DNA from 2 places in the Pseudomonas sp. StFLB209 genome. Region 2 is predicted to be linked to the other one. Evidence: predicted binding sites of a transcription regulator. Region 2 holds the regulator's gene; the other holds the start of a gene.
The links. Region 2 encodes FliA, which starts transcription of late flagellar genes. Its sites were predicted from a motif close to CTAAAGTTTNNNNNNNNNNNGCCGNTAA; they were not measured.

Region 1 (7,462 bases), 2.2 Mb from region 2:
TCATCGAAGATCGAGAAACCCGGCTTGTAACCCAGCCGCGAATGCTCCTTGCGGATGATGTTCAGGCCCAGGTTATGGAAGGTCGAGACCGTCAGGCCGCGCCCTTCGCCCTTGCGCAGCAGGGTGCCGACCCGCTCTTTCATCTCTCGGGCGGCCTTGTTGGTAAAGGTCATGGCCACGATGTACTGGGCACGCACGCCGCAGTTCTGGATCAGATGGGCGATCTTGCGCGTAATCACGCTGGTCTTGCCGGAACCTGCCCCGGCGAGCACCAGAAGCGGCCCGCCGACGTAGTTCACGGCTTCCTGCTGCCGGGGGTTGAGTCGGGACATGAGAGATAGGACGGGTCATGGACGAATGGCCGGGCATTTTAACAGGCTCGCGGCAATGTGCAGCGACCTTCAAGCGTTTTGCACCGATGGCCTATCTTAATTTCTTGGTTTTGTTACATTTGCGCATAGCACTCAATTACGTGCAGCCGACACCTCATGTCGAGGTGCGTCGCCCCCTTGTTTTTCTTCGGAATAGGGAGTCAGCTTGTCAACGCCTGTCGAGCCCTTGCGGTTACTGCTGCTGGTTCATGAACCAGCCTGGCTGGTACGGCTGAATTCCTGCGTTGCGGCGTTGCCCAGCGATATCGTGTTGCAGCAGATCGCAGACTGGCAGGTTGACGGCGCCAGCTACGCTGGCGAGCGTCACACGGTGCTGCTGACCACCCCTGAACTGCAACCGGCGGCCGGCACCTGCAATGTCCCGATCGTGATGCTGCTGGATATCGAACCCGATGCCCCGCTGGCGGGTGTCAGCGACTGGCTGGTGGGCGACAGCCTGAGCCCCGATGCGCTGCGCCGCTGCCTGCGCCACGTTCGTGAACGCGCGCACCTGGAGGACACGCTACAGCGTCTGGCGGAACAGGACCCGTTGACCGGCATCGCCAACCGTCAGGGCTTCCAGACTCTGCTGACGGCCCGCTTGGCTGAACCGGGCAGCGCCGGGCTGGCGCTCGGGCATCTGGACCTCGACAATTTCCGCCGTGCCAACGATGCGCTGGGCCATCAGGCCGGCGACCGGCTGATTCTGCAAGTGGTGACACGGCTCAAGCGGCAACTGGACGTCAACGACCAGGTCGCCCGCCTGGGCAGCGACGAGTTCGCCTTGCTGATCGACACCCGCGACGCACCGCAACGCGCCGCGCAAGTGGCCGAGCGGATTATCGAGGCGTTGTCCGAACCCTACTGGGTCGATGGCGAAAGCCTGCTGATCGGCTGCAGCCTGGGGGTTGCTCACGCCCGCAGCGGTTTCGGTGCCGACCCTTTGATGTGGCACGCGCATATCGCCATGCGCCAGGCCAAGAGTCGGCAGGGCTGTACCTGGCATCAGTTTGACGAACACATCAACCGCAATGCCCGCAGCCTGGCCGACCTCGAAGCCGAACTGCGCCGTGCGTTGCGCCGCGACGAGCTGGAGCTGCACTACCAGCCGCGGCTGTGCATGACCAGCGGGCGGATTGTCGGCCTCGAAGCGCTGGTGCGCTGGCGCCATCACGAGCGCGGGTTGTTGCCGCCCAGTGAGTTCGTGCCGCTGGCCGAGCAGAGCGGCCTGATCGTGCCGTTGGGGTACTGGGTGATCTTCCGGGCCCTGCGTGACATGCGCGTCCTGCGCGAGCAGGGCATCGAGCCGTTGCACATGGCGGTCAATCTGTCGTTTCGCCAGTTCCAGGACAGCCAGTTGCTCGACACCCTCAGCCGCCTGATTGCCGAGCAAGGCATCGATGCCCGCTGGCTGGAGTTCGAACTGACCGAAACCGCAGTGATGCGCCGCAGTGATCTGGTCAGCAAGACCATGGATGCCTTGCGCGTGTTGGGTGTGCGTTTTTCGCTGGACGACTTCGGCACCGGCTTCTCATCTTTTGTGCACCTCAACAGCCTGCCGATTACCCTGCTCAAAATCGACCGCAGCTTCGTCGGTGAAATGGAACAGCGCGAAGAGAATCGCAAGCTGGTCCACGCGATGATTAACCTGGCGCATAACCTGGGGCTTGAAGTGGTCGCCGAGGGCATCGAAACCCCGGCGCAACTGGCCCTGCTGCGCGAGTTCGGCTGCGATCAGGCCCAAGGGTTTCTGATTCAGCGGCCGCTGCCGATCCTGCAACTGACCGATTATCTACTGGCCGACCAAGGCCGGACGGTGCTCGGCGGGGTTTGATGTTCAGGCGGCCTTTGCCGGTTGCCTGTCAGCCCTGCGCAGCATCTTGGCCATACGCCGCTCGAACGCCCAGGTCAGGGTCGCCGCCGCGCACAACAGACCCAGCGCCAGCCCCCACCACACACCTTCGGCGCCGGCCGGGCTCTGGAAGCCCAACAGCCAGGCCGCCGGCGCGGCAATCAGCCAATAACAGCCCAGGCCAATCAGGAAGGTGGTCTTGGCGTCCTTGAGACCGCGAATCGCGCCCATGGCAATGGTCTGGGTGCCATCGAACAGTTCGAACCAGGCAGCAATCGCCAGCAATTTCACCGCCAGGACCACGATGTCATTGAAAGCCGGATCGTTGATGTCCAGAAACAGTCCGACGATGGTGCGGGGGGCCAGCCAGAACAGCAGGGCAAACAGCAGCATCAATGCGCCGCCGAACCCGATGCCCACCCGGCCAGCCGTGCGCGCCATGAGCAAATCGCCGGCGCCGTAGTGCTTGCCGATGCGCATGGTCACCGCATAGGAAATCCCTACCGGAATCATGAAGGCCATGGAAATGGTCTGCAGGGCGATCTGATGGGCGGCCATCTGGGTGGTGCCCAGCGCGCCCATACAAAAGGCGGCGAAGGTGAACAGCCCGACCTCCACCGCATAAGTGCCGCCAATCGGCAGGCCCAGGCGCCATAGCTCGCTCAGATGGCTGCGCGACAATGTGCCGAGGCCGGCCCGGATCGGGTAGGCGTCATAGGCCGGATGCCGACGGATGTGCAGCGCCAGGGCAATGGCCATGGCGTTGGTGACCACCGCAGTGACCAGCCCGATACCCCACAGGCCAAGATGCGGCAAGCCGAACCAGCCTTCGATCAGCGCGTAGTTGAGAACAAAGTTGGCCGCAGCGCCCACCAGGCTGATGACCATCACCGGCCCGGCCCGGCCCAGCGCGCTGGTAAAACCGCGCAGGGCCATGAAACTGAGCAGGCCCGGCAGCGCCAGCGGCAAGGTGCTGAGGAACTGCATGGCCATGTGCACGTTGTTCGGGGTCTGGCCGAAATGCAGCAGCAGCGGTTCGAGGTTCCACAGCACCACGGCCGCCACTACCGCCATGCCCCAGGCCAGCCACAGCCCGGCCTGGGTCAGCCGGGTGGCGCCCTCGGTGTCGCCGGCGCCCTGGCGGATCGCGACCAGCGTGCCGACCGCCGCCATCACCCCGATGCAGAAAAAGGTCACGAAGTTATAGGTCGCCGCGCCCAGACCGCCGCCGGCCAGCGCGTCGGGGCCGAGTTTGCCCATCATCACCGTGTCGGTGAAGACCATCAGCATGTGCGCCAATTGCGAGGCGATCAGCGGCCCTGCCAGGCGCAGGATGGTCCAGAGTTCCTTGAGGGCAGCCGGCTGCATATTTTTTCAGGCTCGATTCGATAAAAGGATAAAAGCTGCCTATTCTGGGCAGTATGGCGTTTGGACACCAACTAATAAGTTCGTTCCTCGGCCTACTTGAACCTCCAGGTGACCAGTGAGGCTGAAGGGACTGTTCAACTAGCCGTGCAACTAAATCTTTAAGAGTTACAGACAGATACGCAATCGTTTGCGATTCTCCGCGCGGCCCGCTCAAGTATGTGCCCGCGAGGCCGAATCCTTTGCATGGAGCTGTCGATCTCAAGGAAATATTCCCTTCAACATAATATTGCTGGACGGCGCTGCCCCGGATGGGTAGTCGGACGCTTCAGTATGGAGTTGCCATGTCCAAGCCTCGTGCCCGGATTGCCTCTCAGTTAGGTATTGCCCTGACCATCATCCTCGCGGTGGTGATCAGTTGCAGCACCCTATTTGCCCTGCGCTCGCTCGATGCTGCCAACCTGGTCATCCGCGAAGAACACCTGGCCAGCGAATCACGCTTGCTGTCAGACCAGCTCAACACCTTTCATACCACGCTTCGTGACAGTACCCAGCGTCTGGCGGGCCTGTTCGAAAAGCGCTTTTCCTCGGGTCTGACCTTGCAGACCGGCACCACCTACACAGTGGCCGGCACGCAAACCCCGGGTCTGTTTCTCGATGGTCAGCCACTGAACAACGAGTTCAGTGAAGTCGATGACTTCCGCCGCCTCACGGCGGGTGTGGCGACGGTGTTCGTGCGCAGCGGCGATGATTTCGCGCGGATCAGCACCTCGCTGATGAAACAGGACGGTTCCCGCGCCATCGGCACCTTGCTCGACCGCCAGGGTCAGGCCTATGCGCGGTTGATGGCCGGTCAGGAATATGTGGGCAAGGCCGTGTTGTTCGGCCGTTACTACATGACCCAGTACAGCCCGGTGCGCGACAGCAGTGGCAAGATCATCGCCGCGCTGTTCGTCGGCTTTGACTACACCGATGCGCAGAACGCCCAGTTCGAAGACCTGAAGAACTTCCGTATCGGCAAGACCGGCTCGCTGGCGCTGCTCGACGATCAAGGCAAATGGCTGGTGCCGCCGGCCGGCGTCAAGGCGGCGGAACAGGCCGGCAAGGCGGTGGCCGAAGCCGTCAAGCAGCCTGGCAAAGGGCAGTACTGGCAAGACACCGACGAGACCTTCTACAGCGTTGGCGCCCCTTTCAGTGGTGGGCCCTGGACGGTGGTGGCGAGCATGCCGAAGGACGAGATCGCCTCGGTAACCTGGAGCGTCGGCACCCAACTGGCGATCGGCAGCCTGCTGGCCATGCTGATTGCGGTAGGCGGTGCAATCTGGCTGCTGCGCAGCAAACTGCGTCCGCTGTCGGAACTGGTACGCCAGGCCGAAGCGCTGGGGTCGGGCAACCTAAAGGTGCGTCTGGCGGTGACCAGCCACGATGAAATCGGCCTGCTGGCCGGCAGCTTCAATACCATGGGTGAAGCCCTGTCGAACATGGTCGAGCATATTCGTACCGCGTCGCGGCAGGTCAGCGACCGTGCCCATGCCCTTTCTGGGCTGTCCAGCGGCGCCTACGCCGGCATGGAGCAGCAGTCCGGGGAAATCACCAGCATGGCCGGTGCGGTGGAAGAGTTCAGCGCCACCTCGCTGAACATCGCCGACAACATGAAAGACACCGAGCGCATGGCCCAGGAAAACGCTCGCCAGACCCGCATTGGTCGCAGCTCAATGGACGAAGCCTCGGCTTCGCTGCAACAGATCGCGGCATCCTTGAACAGCACCGCCAAGGTGGTCGATACCCTGGGGCAGCGGTCTCAGGAAATCGGCAGCATCGTCGGGGTGATCACCTCGATCGCCGAGCAGACCAACCTGCTGGCACTGAACGCGGCCATCGAAGCAGCACGTGCCGGTGAGCAGGGGCGCGGTTTCGCCGTGGTTGCCGATGAAGTGCGCAGCCTGGCTTCGCGCACCCGTCAGGCCACCGACGAAATCTCGACCATGATCGCCAGCATCCAGCAGGAAACCGGCATGGCCATCAACACCATGCAGCAAGGCAACTCGCTGATGCAGGACGGCCTGGCACGCAACGCCAAGGTCGCCGAAGCCCTGGCTCAGATCGACGAGCAAAGCCGCTCGGCCGGCCAGCAGTTCGCCGCCATTACCACCGCTACGCAGGAGCAAAGCAGCACCGCCACGGCGCTGAGCGGCAACCTGCAAAGCATTGCCATGACCAACGGCGAACAGCGCGAAGTGGTTGCCAACCTGGCCGTGACCGCCAAGGAACTCAACGACCTGGCGGCTGAATTGCTGGGCGAGGTGGATCGCTTCAGGTAAGTCGATGGTTTGAGTCAATGGCGCTGGCGGGTCTCAGTAGAGGCCCTCCAGCAGGCCGTCCCCGCGCAGCAGATCGACAATCACGTTTTCGTCGACCGCATACACGCCTCTGGATGCTTTCCAGACCAGCTTCTTCTCTTGCAGGGCAATAAGCGCCTGCTGGACACCGGGTACTTCGACCCTTATCTCGGCTGGATCAATGCCTGCTCGCTGCATCGCCTTGGCATACAGCTCCATGGTTGGTGCTTCAAAGGGCGCATAGTCTTCGCCCTTGGCGCTCATCACACGAATCACTGCAGACTGGATAGGCGTGAGGCTGTGGATGACTTTCTTGAGGTTGGCATTGAGCTCCTCTGCCTGAGCGCGTACCAGCTCTGCAAAGCGCTCCGGGACGTTTTCCGGGGCCAGCATCAGATCGAAGCGAATTTCATCGGCAGCGGCGCCGAGCAATTCCGGGCGATAGCCACTTTCCTGAAACAGCACAAAAACATTGGCGGGATCGAGTGGCTGGGGCAGATCCACATGAGTGCAAAACCACTCAACGAAGTCCCTATCCAGTGTCGGGAACGGCACCATCGCGGCGCCAAAGAACGCCTGGTCCTTGCTATTGCGCAACATGGCCAGCTTGTCACGGTTCGACCCGGTGCAAACCACCCGCAGGCCATGGTGTTTCGAGCTGTTGAGCTCATCCCTGGCGGCTTTGAGCGCAAAAAGGGCAGCTACGCCTTCGTCGGTGGTGATCGCGTGCTGGGCCTCATCGATCATCAGCACAATCATCTGCCTGGATTCATCCGAGAGCGCGGTGAGTGCCGTGGTCAGGTCAATGTCTTTGCCCATGCCTATCTTGTCCAGGCTGAAACTCAATCCGCCCACGGTGACTTTATCCATGCCGCTGGCCTTCGCCAGGCGGGTGACGTAGCCCTGGTTACGGCCAATGGTTTCACGTACGGCATCGACGATGACGACCCCAGGGTCCTTGGTCAGGTCTTTCCACAGGTCGGCGTACAGCACGATGGCGCCGGCTGCCTCAAGCGCGGGACGCAGGTCTTCTCGCGCGAAGGTCGACTTGCCCGTACGCCTGGGGGCCGCAAGAAATACCCCTGAGCTTGCCGCACTGCCAACAGCAACCTGCATGATCAATTTGGCAAGTCGCTGCGCCAGGGCCGGGCGGTGGTAGAGGATTTCAGTAGACATCACCAACCTCTCAATGTTGCTCTATAGGGAATTATAGAGCGATTATAGAGCAATTATAGAAAGGCGTGCGCAGGCCTGTTTATCGCTATTTATAGAGAACTATAGAGTGATTATAGATAGGTGACGCAGGGCCTGAACTGGCATTTTGTGGTGTTGATTTCATGCTGGTCTTGTTCACCGTCGGGGTTTCAGATCGGGTTTTCCAGGCACTGCAGGAAGACCCGGTGTTCGAGACCGAAGAGCTGGAAGCCAACAGCGACAGAAGGGTACGTCTGGCACGCAGTCGGGCAGAGGATTTTTGATTGTCCGAGTGGTGCAAGACTGCTGGCCTGACGACCGGGCTACTTGCTCGCCGGCCG
Region 2 (7,462 bases):
ACGAAGGCGATGACGTATCGAGCAACCGTCAGTTGTTTTCTGGCTTGCCGCTGAGCGCTGCCGACCGGCACATCGAGCCGACCCTTGAAGAACCGCCGCGTCCTGCTGTTGCCGTCGCTGCACCCGGCGTTGCCGAGCCGACGCTGAACCAGCGTGCGTTTGACTCGATGCGCTCGGAGCTCAACGGCTTGCGCGAGCTGCTGGAAGTCCAGTTGGGTTCGCTGGCCTGGACGCAATTGCAGGGCAGTCGTCCGCAGCAGGCCAACCTGTGGCGGCGTCTGCAGCGCGTTGGCCTGTCCGGCCCGCTGTCGCGGGATCTGCTGGATATGGTTCCCGATATCGACGATCCCCGTCATGCCTGGCGCATGTTGCTGGCGCATCTGGCGCGGATGATCAATGTGCCTGACAACGAGCCGCTGGAAGAGGGCGGGGTGATCGCGATGGTCGGTCCGGCAGGGATGGGCAAGACCACTACGCTGGCCAAGCTGGCGGCGCGTTACGTGCTCAAGTACGGCGCGCAGAATATCGCGCTGGTGAGCATGGACAGCTTCCGGATCGGTGCCCAGGAGCAGCTCAAGACCCTTGGGCGTATTCTCAATGTGCCGGTGACCCACGTCGATCCGGGACAGTCCCTGGCCCAGGCGCTCGAACCGCTGATCCGCAAGCGTGTGGTGCTGATCGATACCGCCGGCCTGCAAGCCAGCGATCCGGCGCTGCGCCTGCAGCTTGAAAGCCTGGCCGGGCGCGGGATTCGCTCGCGCAACTATCTGGTCCTGGCCACTACCAGCCAGAAGCAGGTGTTGACCGCCGCTTACCACAGCTACAAACGCTGCGGGCTGGCCGGCTGCATCCTGACCAAACTGGATGAAACTGCCAGCCTGGGTGAAGTGCTGAGCCTTGCGATCGGGCATGAACTCCCCGTGGCCTATCTGACCGATGGGCCGCGTATTCCTGATGATTTGCATCTGCCACGCCGCCATCAACTGGTGAGTCGGGCCGTCAGTGTGCAAATGCAGGATGAACCCAGCGAAGAGGCTATGGCGGACATGTTCGCCGACCTTTATCACAACCCCGGCAAGCGAGTGGGGTGATTGATGAACACGACTAAAAAATTACTGCATCGGTGGTCTGCCAGGCATTGTTCGTCACGGAACGTGCAGCCCGTAATGTGGCTCCAGTCTACGCATGACAAGGTAAAGAAATAACATGGGCAGCATGCATCCCGTACAGGTTATCGCCGTGACCGGCGGCAAAGGTGGCGTTGGCAAGACCAACGTTTCAGTGAATCTGTCGCTGGCGCTGGCCGAGCTCGGCCGTCGCGTCATGCTGCTTGATGCTGATCTTGGTCTGGCCAACGTTGATGTTTTGCTGGGCCTTACGCCCAAACGCACCCTGGCCGATGTCATCGAGGGCCGCTGTGAGCTGCGTGACGTCCTGCTCCAGGGGCCTGGCGGAGTGCGTATCGTGCCAGCGGCCTCCGGTACCCAGAGCATGGTGCACCTGGCGCCCGCGCAGCATGCCGGCCTGATCCAGGCGTTCAGCGAGCTTGGCGACAATCTTGATGTGCTGGTGATCGACACCGCAGCCGGTATCGGTGAATCGGTGGTCAGTTTCGTGCGTGCCGCCCAAGAGGTCTTGCTGGTGGTCTGCGATGAACCGACCTCGATCACCGACGCTTACGCGCTGATCAAACTGCTCAATCGCGACTACGGCATGAACCGCTTCAGGGTCCTGGCCAACATGGCGCAGACGCCGCAAGAGGGTCGTAACCTGTTTGCCAAACTGACCAAGGTGACCGATCGTTTTCTGGACGTGGCCTTGCAGTATGTCGGCGCAGTGCCCTATGACGAATGTGTGCGCAAGGCGGTGCAAAAGCAACGTGCGGTCTACGAAGCCTTTCCACGCTCCAAATGCGCGCTGGCATTCCGAGCCATTGCCCAGAAGGTCGATACCTGGCCGTTGCCGGCCAATCCGCGTGGGCACCTTGAGTTCTTTGTCGAGCGACTTGTTCACCAGACCAGTGCAGCGGGACCGGTTCAATGACAGCCAGCGGTTATCAGATGTACAGCAAGGCATCAAGGAATTCGCAATACGAGTTGATTGAGCGCTATGCGCCACTGGTCAAGCGTATTGCCTACCACCTGCTGGCCCGTCTGCCTGCCAGCGTCCAGGTCGAAGACCTGATCCAGGCGGGCATGATCGGCCTGCTTGAAGTATCGACCAAATACGACTCCACCAAGGGTGCCAGTTTCGAAACCTACGCCGGCATTCGGATCCGTGGCGCGATGCTTGACGAGGTGCGTAAAGGTGACTGGGCGCCGCGTTCAGTGCATCGAAATACCCGGATGGTCAGTGATGCGATTCGCGCTATTGAAGCAAGAACAGGGCGCGACGCTAAAGATCATGAAGTTGCTGCCGAACTCCAGTTAAGTCTTGATGATTATTACGCTATCTTGAACGACACTTTGGGCAGTCGGCTGTTCAGCTTTGACGACCTGCTGCAGGACGGCGAGCATGATGGGCTGCACGAAGATGGCGCCAGCGGTTCGCTGGAGCCGTCGCGCGATCTTGAGGACGAGCGCTTCCAGAAAGCATTGGCCGATGCCATTGCCAATCTTCCGGAGCGTGAGCGTTTGGTGCTGGCGTTGTACTATGACGAGGAGTTGAACCTCAAAGAGATCGGTGAGGTCCTTGGGGTCAGCGAATCTCGGGTCAGCCAGTTACACAGTCAGTGCGCAGCCCGCTTGCGAGGTCGTTTGGGGGAATGGCGGGCGCGCTGACAGATCCATTGGTTTCAGGCCGGCTGTGCAGGGCTTGAGGTGTCGACTACCCGGACAAGGCAGGAGCCTGTCAATCAACTCTACAGGGTTGTTTGCAGGCGATTTGGCCGTGTTCTGGTGTCTGGTGCGTCGAGCGCTGGTTGCACCGGGGGGTTGCTGTACCTGTATTGAGTGAACGGCGGGTCCGGGGAGCGGGCTCGTTAAAGACTGCTTGGAGGTCGAATTGGACAAGAACATGAAAATCCTCATCGTTGATGACTTTTCAACGATGCGGCGGATCATAAAAAATCTGTTGCGTGACCTGGGGTTTACCAATACATCGGAAGCAGATGACGGTCTTACCGCGCTGCCGATGCTGCAAAGCGGTGCCTTTGATTTTCTGGTAACCGACTGGAACATGCCTGGCATGTCGGGTATCGACCTGCTGCGCCAAGTGCGTCAGGACGAGCGCCTGAAGAACATTCCGGTGCTGATGGTGACTGCTGAAGCCAAGCGTGAGCAGATCATTGAAGCGGCCCAGGCCGGTGTGAACGGCTATGTGGTCAAGCCTTTCACCGCCCAGGTATTGCAAGAGAAGATTGAAAAGATCTTCGAGCGCGTCAATAGCTGAGTGCATGCCGCGAGGGCGCTATGGATAACAATGATTCATTGGGTGACTTCGAGTCGACCCTGAAAAAACACGCGCACGAGCTGGTCGCCAGCCTTGAAAAAGGCAAATTCGGCGACGCCGTGCAACTGATCCATGAGCTCAACCAGGCGCGCGACCGCGGCCTGTATCAGGAAGTGGGCAAATTGACGCGTGAGCTGCACAGCGCGATCGTCAATTTCCATATCGATCCGCAGATGCCGCAAGCCGAAGAGGTGTCTCAGATCACTGATGCCGCCGAGCGTTTGTCGTATGTTGTAAGGCTGACCGAGGGTGCGGCCAACCGCACCATGGATCTGGTGGAGCAAAGCACACCGTTGATGAACAGCCTCAGTGACGACGCCAAGGCGCTGAGTGCCGACTGGGGGCGCTTCATGCGCCGCGAAATCGGTGCTGAGGAGTTTCGTGATCTGGCCAAGCGGGTGGACGGTTTCCTGTCGCGTACCGAGAAAGAGAGCCATGCCGTTGCCAGCCATCTCAACGACATTCTGCTGGCCCAGGATTATCAGGACCTTACCGGTCAGGTGATCAAGCGCGTGACGCAACTGGTCACCGAAGTTGAGAGCAACCTGCTCAAGCTGGTACTGATGGCCAGCCATGTCGATCGCTTTGCCGGGATCGAGCATGACCGTGAAGCGATGCAAGCAGAAAAAGATCCGAAAAAACATCTTGCTCAGGGTGAAGGTCCGCAGATTCATGCCGATAAACGGGAAGATGTCGTTTCCGGTCAGGATGATGTGGACGACTTGCTATCCAGCCTTGGCTTCTAAGGTCAGTTGACGGTTAATTTTAGGGAGCACCCCAATGAGCTTCGGCGCCGATGAAGAGATCCTCCAGGATTTTCTGGTAGAGGCCGGCGAAATTCTCGAGCAATTGTCTGAACAACTGGTCGAGCTTGAAAGTCGCCCGGATGACGCGGACTTGCTCAACGCAATTTTTCGCGGTTTTCACACTGTAAAAGGAGGCGCCGGCTTCCTTCAGTTGCATGAGCTTGTCGAGTGCTGCCACATTGCCGAGAACGTGTTCGACATCCTGCGCAAGGGTGAGCGTCGCGTTAACGCCGAATTGATGGACGTGGTCCTCGAAGCACTGGATACCGTCAACAGCATGTTCGGCCAGGTGCGTGAGCGCAGTGACATCACGCCTGCTACCCCTGAGCTGCTGCAGGCACTGTCACGGCTGGCAGAGCCTGAGTCAGCTGACGAAGTGGCTGCGGTGGCAGCGGCTCCGGAGCCGGCGCCGGAACCGGTGGTCGAGGCGGCTGCACCGGCTGCCGGGGAGGCCGGCTCCGACCTGATCACCGACGATGAGTTCGAGCGGCTGCTCGACTCCCTGCACGGCCCGGCCGGCAGCCCGGTCGCCGCTACGCCGTCTGCGCCAGCCGCGCCTGCGGCTGCAGCGAGTGATGAAATCACCGATCACGAATTCGAAGCGCTGCTCGATCAGTTGCATGGCAAGGGTTCGTTCGATGCCAGCGTCGCCACTGTCAGTGCTGCAGCACCTGCTGTCGCAGCGCCCGCTGGCGCTGCCTCGGATGAAATCACCGACGACGAATTCGAGTCGCTGCTTGATCAGTTGCACGGCAAAGGCTCGTTCAGCGGCGCTGTAGAAGCGGTGGCCGTTGCCCCTGCGGCACCTGCCAGCAGCCCTGCATCGGATGAAATCACCGATCACGAATTTGAAAACCTGCTCGACGAGTTGCACGGCAAGGGCAAGTTCGAACCGGCGGCAGTAAGCGGCGCGGTTGCCGCCGCAGCGCCGGCGGCCAAGCCGCCAGCCCCTGTCGCCAAGGTCGAGCCTGCGGTGGCCAAGCCTGCTGCTGCGCCTGCGCCCGCGGCGGCCAAGCCTGCCGCTGCCGCACCGGCCAGAGCTGCTGCCGCGCCAGCCGAGAAGCCGACCGCGACAGAAGCCGAAACCACGGTGCGCGTCGATACCGCGCGGCTTGACGAGATCATGAACATGGTCGGCGAGTTGGTGCTGGTGCGTAACCGTCTGGTACGCCTTGGCCTCAACAGCGGCAATGAAGCGATGTCCAAGGCGGTTTCCAACCTGGATGTGGTCACCGCCGACCTGCAAACCGCGGTCATGAAGACCCGCATGCAGCCGATCAAGAAAGTCTTCGGCCGCTTTCCGCGTCTGGTTCGTGACCTGGCACGCCAGCTCAAGAAAGAGATCAACCTGGAACTGGTGGGTGAAGAGACCGACCTGGACAAGAACCTGGTCGAGGCGCTCGCTGACCCGTTGGTGCACTTGGTGCGTAACGCGGTCGACCACGGTGTGGAAACTCCTGAGGAGCGTGAGGCCAGCGGCAAGTCACGCAGTGGCCGGGTGGTGCTGTCGGCCGAGCAGGAAGGCGATCACATCCTGTTGTCGATTTCCGATGACGGCAAGGGTATGGACCCGGCCGTGCTGCGCGCCATTGCGGTCAAGCGCGGCGTCATGGACAAGGACGCGGCCGATCGTCTCAGCGACAGCGACTGCTACAACCTGATCTTCGCCCCCGGCTTCTCGACCAAGACCGAGATTTCCGATGTGTCCGGTCGTGGGGTTGGCATGGACGTGGTGAAAACCAAGATTTCCCAGCTCAACGGTACGATCAACATCTATTCGACCAAGGGCCAGGGTTCGAAGATCGTCATCAAGGTGCCGCTGACCCTGGCGATCATGCCGACCCTGATGGTGATGCTCGCCGACCAGGCGTTTGCATTCCCGCTGGTCAACGTCAACGAAATCTTCCACCTCGACCTGTCGACCACCAATGTGGTTGACGGCCAGGAAGTGGTTATCGTGCGCGACAAGGCACTGCCACTGTTCTACCTCAAACGCTGGCTGATCAAGTCGGCAGCTCATGAGGAGCAGCGCGAAGGGCACGTGGTGATTCTGTCGGTCGGCACGCAGCGCATTGGTTTCGTGGTCGATCAACTGGTCGGCCAGGAAGAGGTGGTCATCAAACCGCTGGGCAAGATGCTGCAAGGCACCCCTGGCATGTCGGGCGCCACCATTACCGGTGACGGTCGGATTGCCTTGATCCTTGATGTTCCGAGCATGCTCAAGCGTTACGCCGCACGGCGTATTTGATTCTGGCCCCGGGGCAGTATTGTCCCGGGGTCTATTGGAGTGTTTATGGCAGTCAAGGTCCTGGTGGTGGATGATTCGGGTTTTTTCCGCCGCCGCGTTACGGAAATCCTCTCTTCGGACCCGCTCATTCAGGTGGTCGGTACCGCAACCAACGGCAAGGAAGCCATCGAACAGGCCCTGGCGCTCAAGCCTGATGTGATCACCATGGACTACGAGATGCCGATGATGGACGGCATCACTTCGGTCCGCCACATCATGCAGCGTATCCCTACGCCGGTATTGATGTTCTCCTCCCTGACCCACGAGGGCGCGCGGGTCACACTCGACGCGCTGGATGCCGGTGCGGTCGACTTCCTGCCCAAGAATTTCGAAGACATCTCGCGCAACCCTGACAAGGTCAAACAGTTGCTGTGCGAGAAGATCAACAGCATCGCGCGCAGTAATCGTCGTTTCAGCTCGTTTGGCAGCAGCTCGCAGTCAACGCCTGCGGCTACGGCATCCGCCCCGGCACCTGCGGCCAGCCCGAGTGTGCGGCGCACGCCGCCCCCTGTGGCGCCGGCGCCTGCTCCGGCGGCTACCCGGCCGTTGACCAGTCGCGCGGCGCCGGTCACAGCATCCGCCAGCCCGGCTGCTGCGCCGGCCCATGCTCATCATTCGCCGGCGCCACGGCGCAAGGCCTACAAGCTGGTAGCCATTGGCACCTCCACCGGTGGGCCGGTTGCGTTGCAGCGCGTGTTGACCCAATTGCCTGCCAACTTCCCGGCGCCCATCGTGCTCATCCAGCACATGCCGGCAGCCTTTACCAAGGCGTTTGCCGAGCGCCTCGACAAGTTGTGCAAGATCAGCGTCAAGGAAGCCGAAGACGGTGATCTGCTGCGTCCGGGTCTGGCGTTGCTGGCTCCGGGTGGCAAACAGATGATGGTCGATGGCCGTGGCGCGGTGAAAATCCTGCCCGGTG

Region 1: PSCI_RS07870 (methyl-accepting chemotaxis protein) is a predicted target of FliA. The motif match lies at 3,801-3,828, and genes of this name have one in related genera.

The regions. Positions count from the first base shown of each region.
Region 1 covers NZ_AP014637.1:1,688,991-1,696,452, reverse strand. The annotation lists gene rep (DNA helicase Rep) at 1-332, opposite strand, end outside; gene PSCI_RS07880 (putative bifunctional diguanylate cyclase/phosphodiesterase) at 538-2,205, shown strand; gene PSCI_RS07875 (NorM family multidrug efflux MATE transporter) at 2,209-3,591, opposite strand; gene PSCI_RS07870 (methyl-accepting chemotaxis protein) at 3,933-5,909, shown strand; gene PSCI_RS07865 (ATPase) at 5,943-7,103, opposite strand; gene PSCI_RS29430 (hypothetical protein) at 7,265-7,405, shown strand; partial or broken gene PSCI_RS07855 (ATP-binding protein) at 7,445-7,462, opposite strand, start outside.
Region 2 covers NZ_AP014637.1:3,928,982-3,936,443, forward strand. The annotation lists gene flhF (flagellar biosynthesis protein FlhF) at 1-1,091, shown strand, start outside; gene fleN (flagellar synthesis regulator FleN) at 1,207-2,043, shown strand; gene fliA (RNA polymerase sigma factor FliA) at 2,040-2,780, shown strand; gene PSCI_RS17625 (chemotaxis response regulator CheY) at 3,016-3,390, shown strand; gene PSCI_RS17630 (protein phosphatase CheZ) at 3,411-4,196, shown strand; gene PSCI_RS17635 (chemotaxis protein CheA) at 4,231-6,504, shown strand; gene PSCI_RS17640 (protein-glutamate methylesterase/protein-glutamine glutaminase) at 6,550-7,462, shown strand, end outside.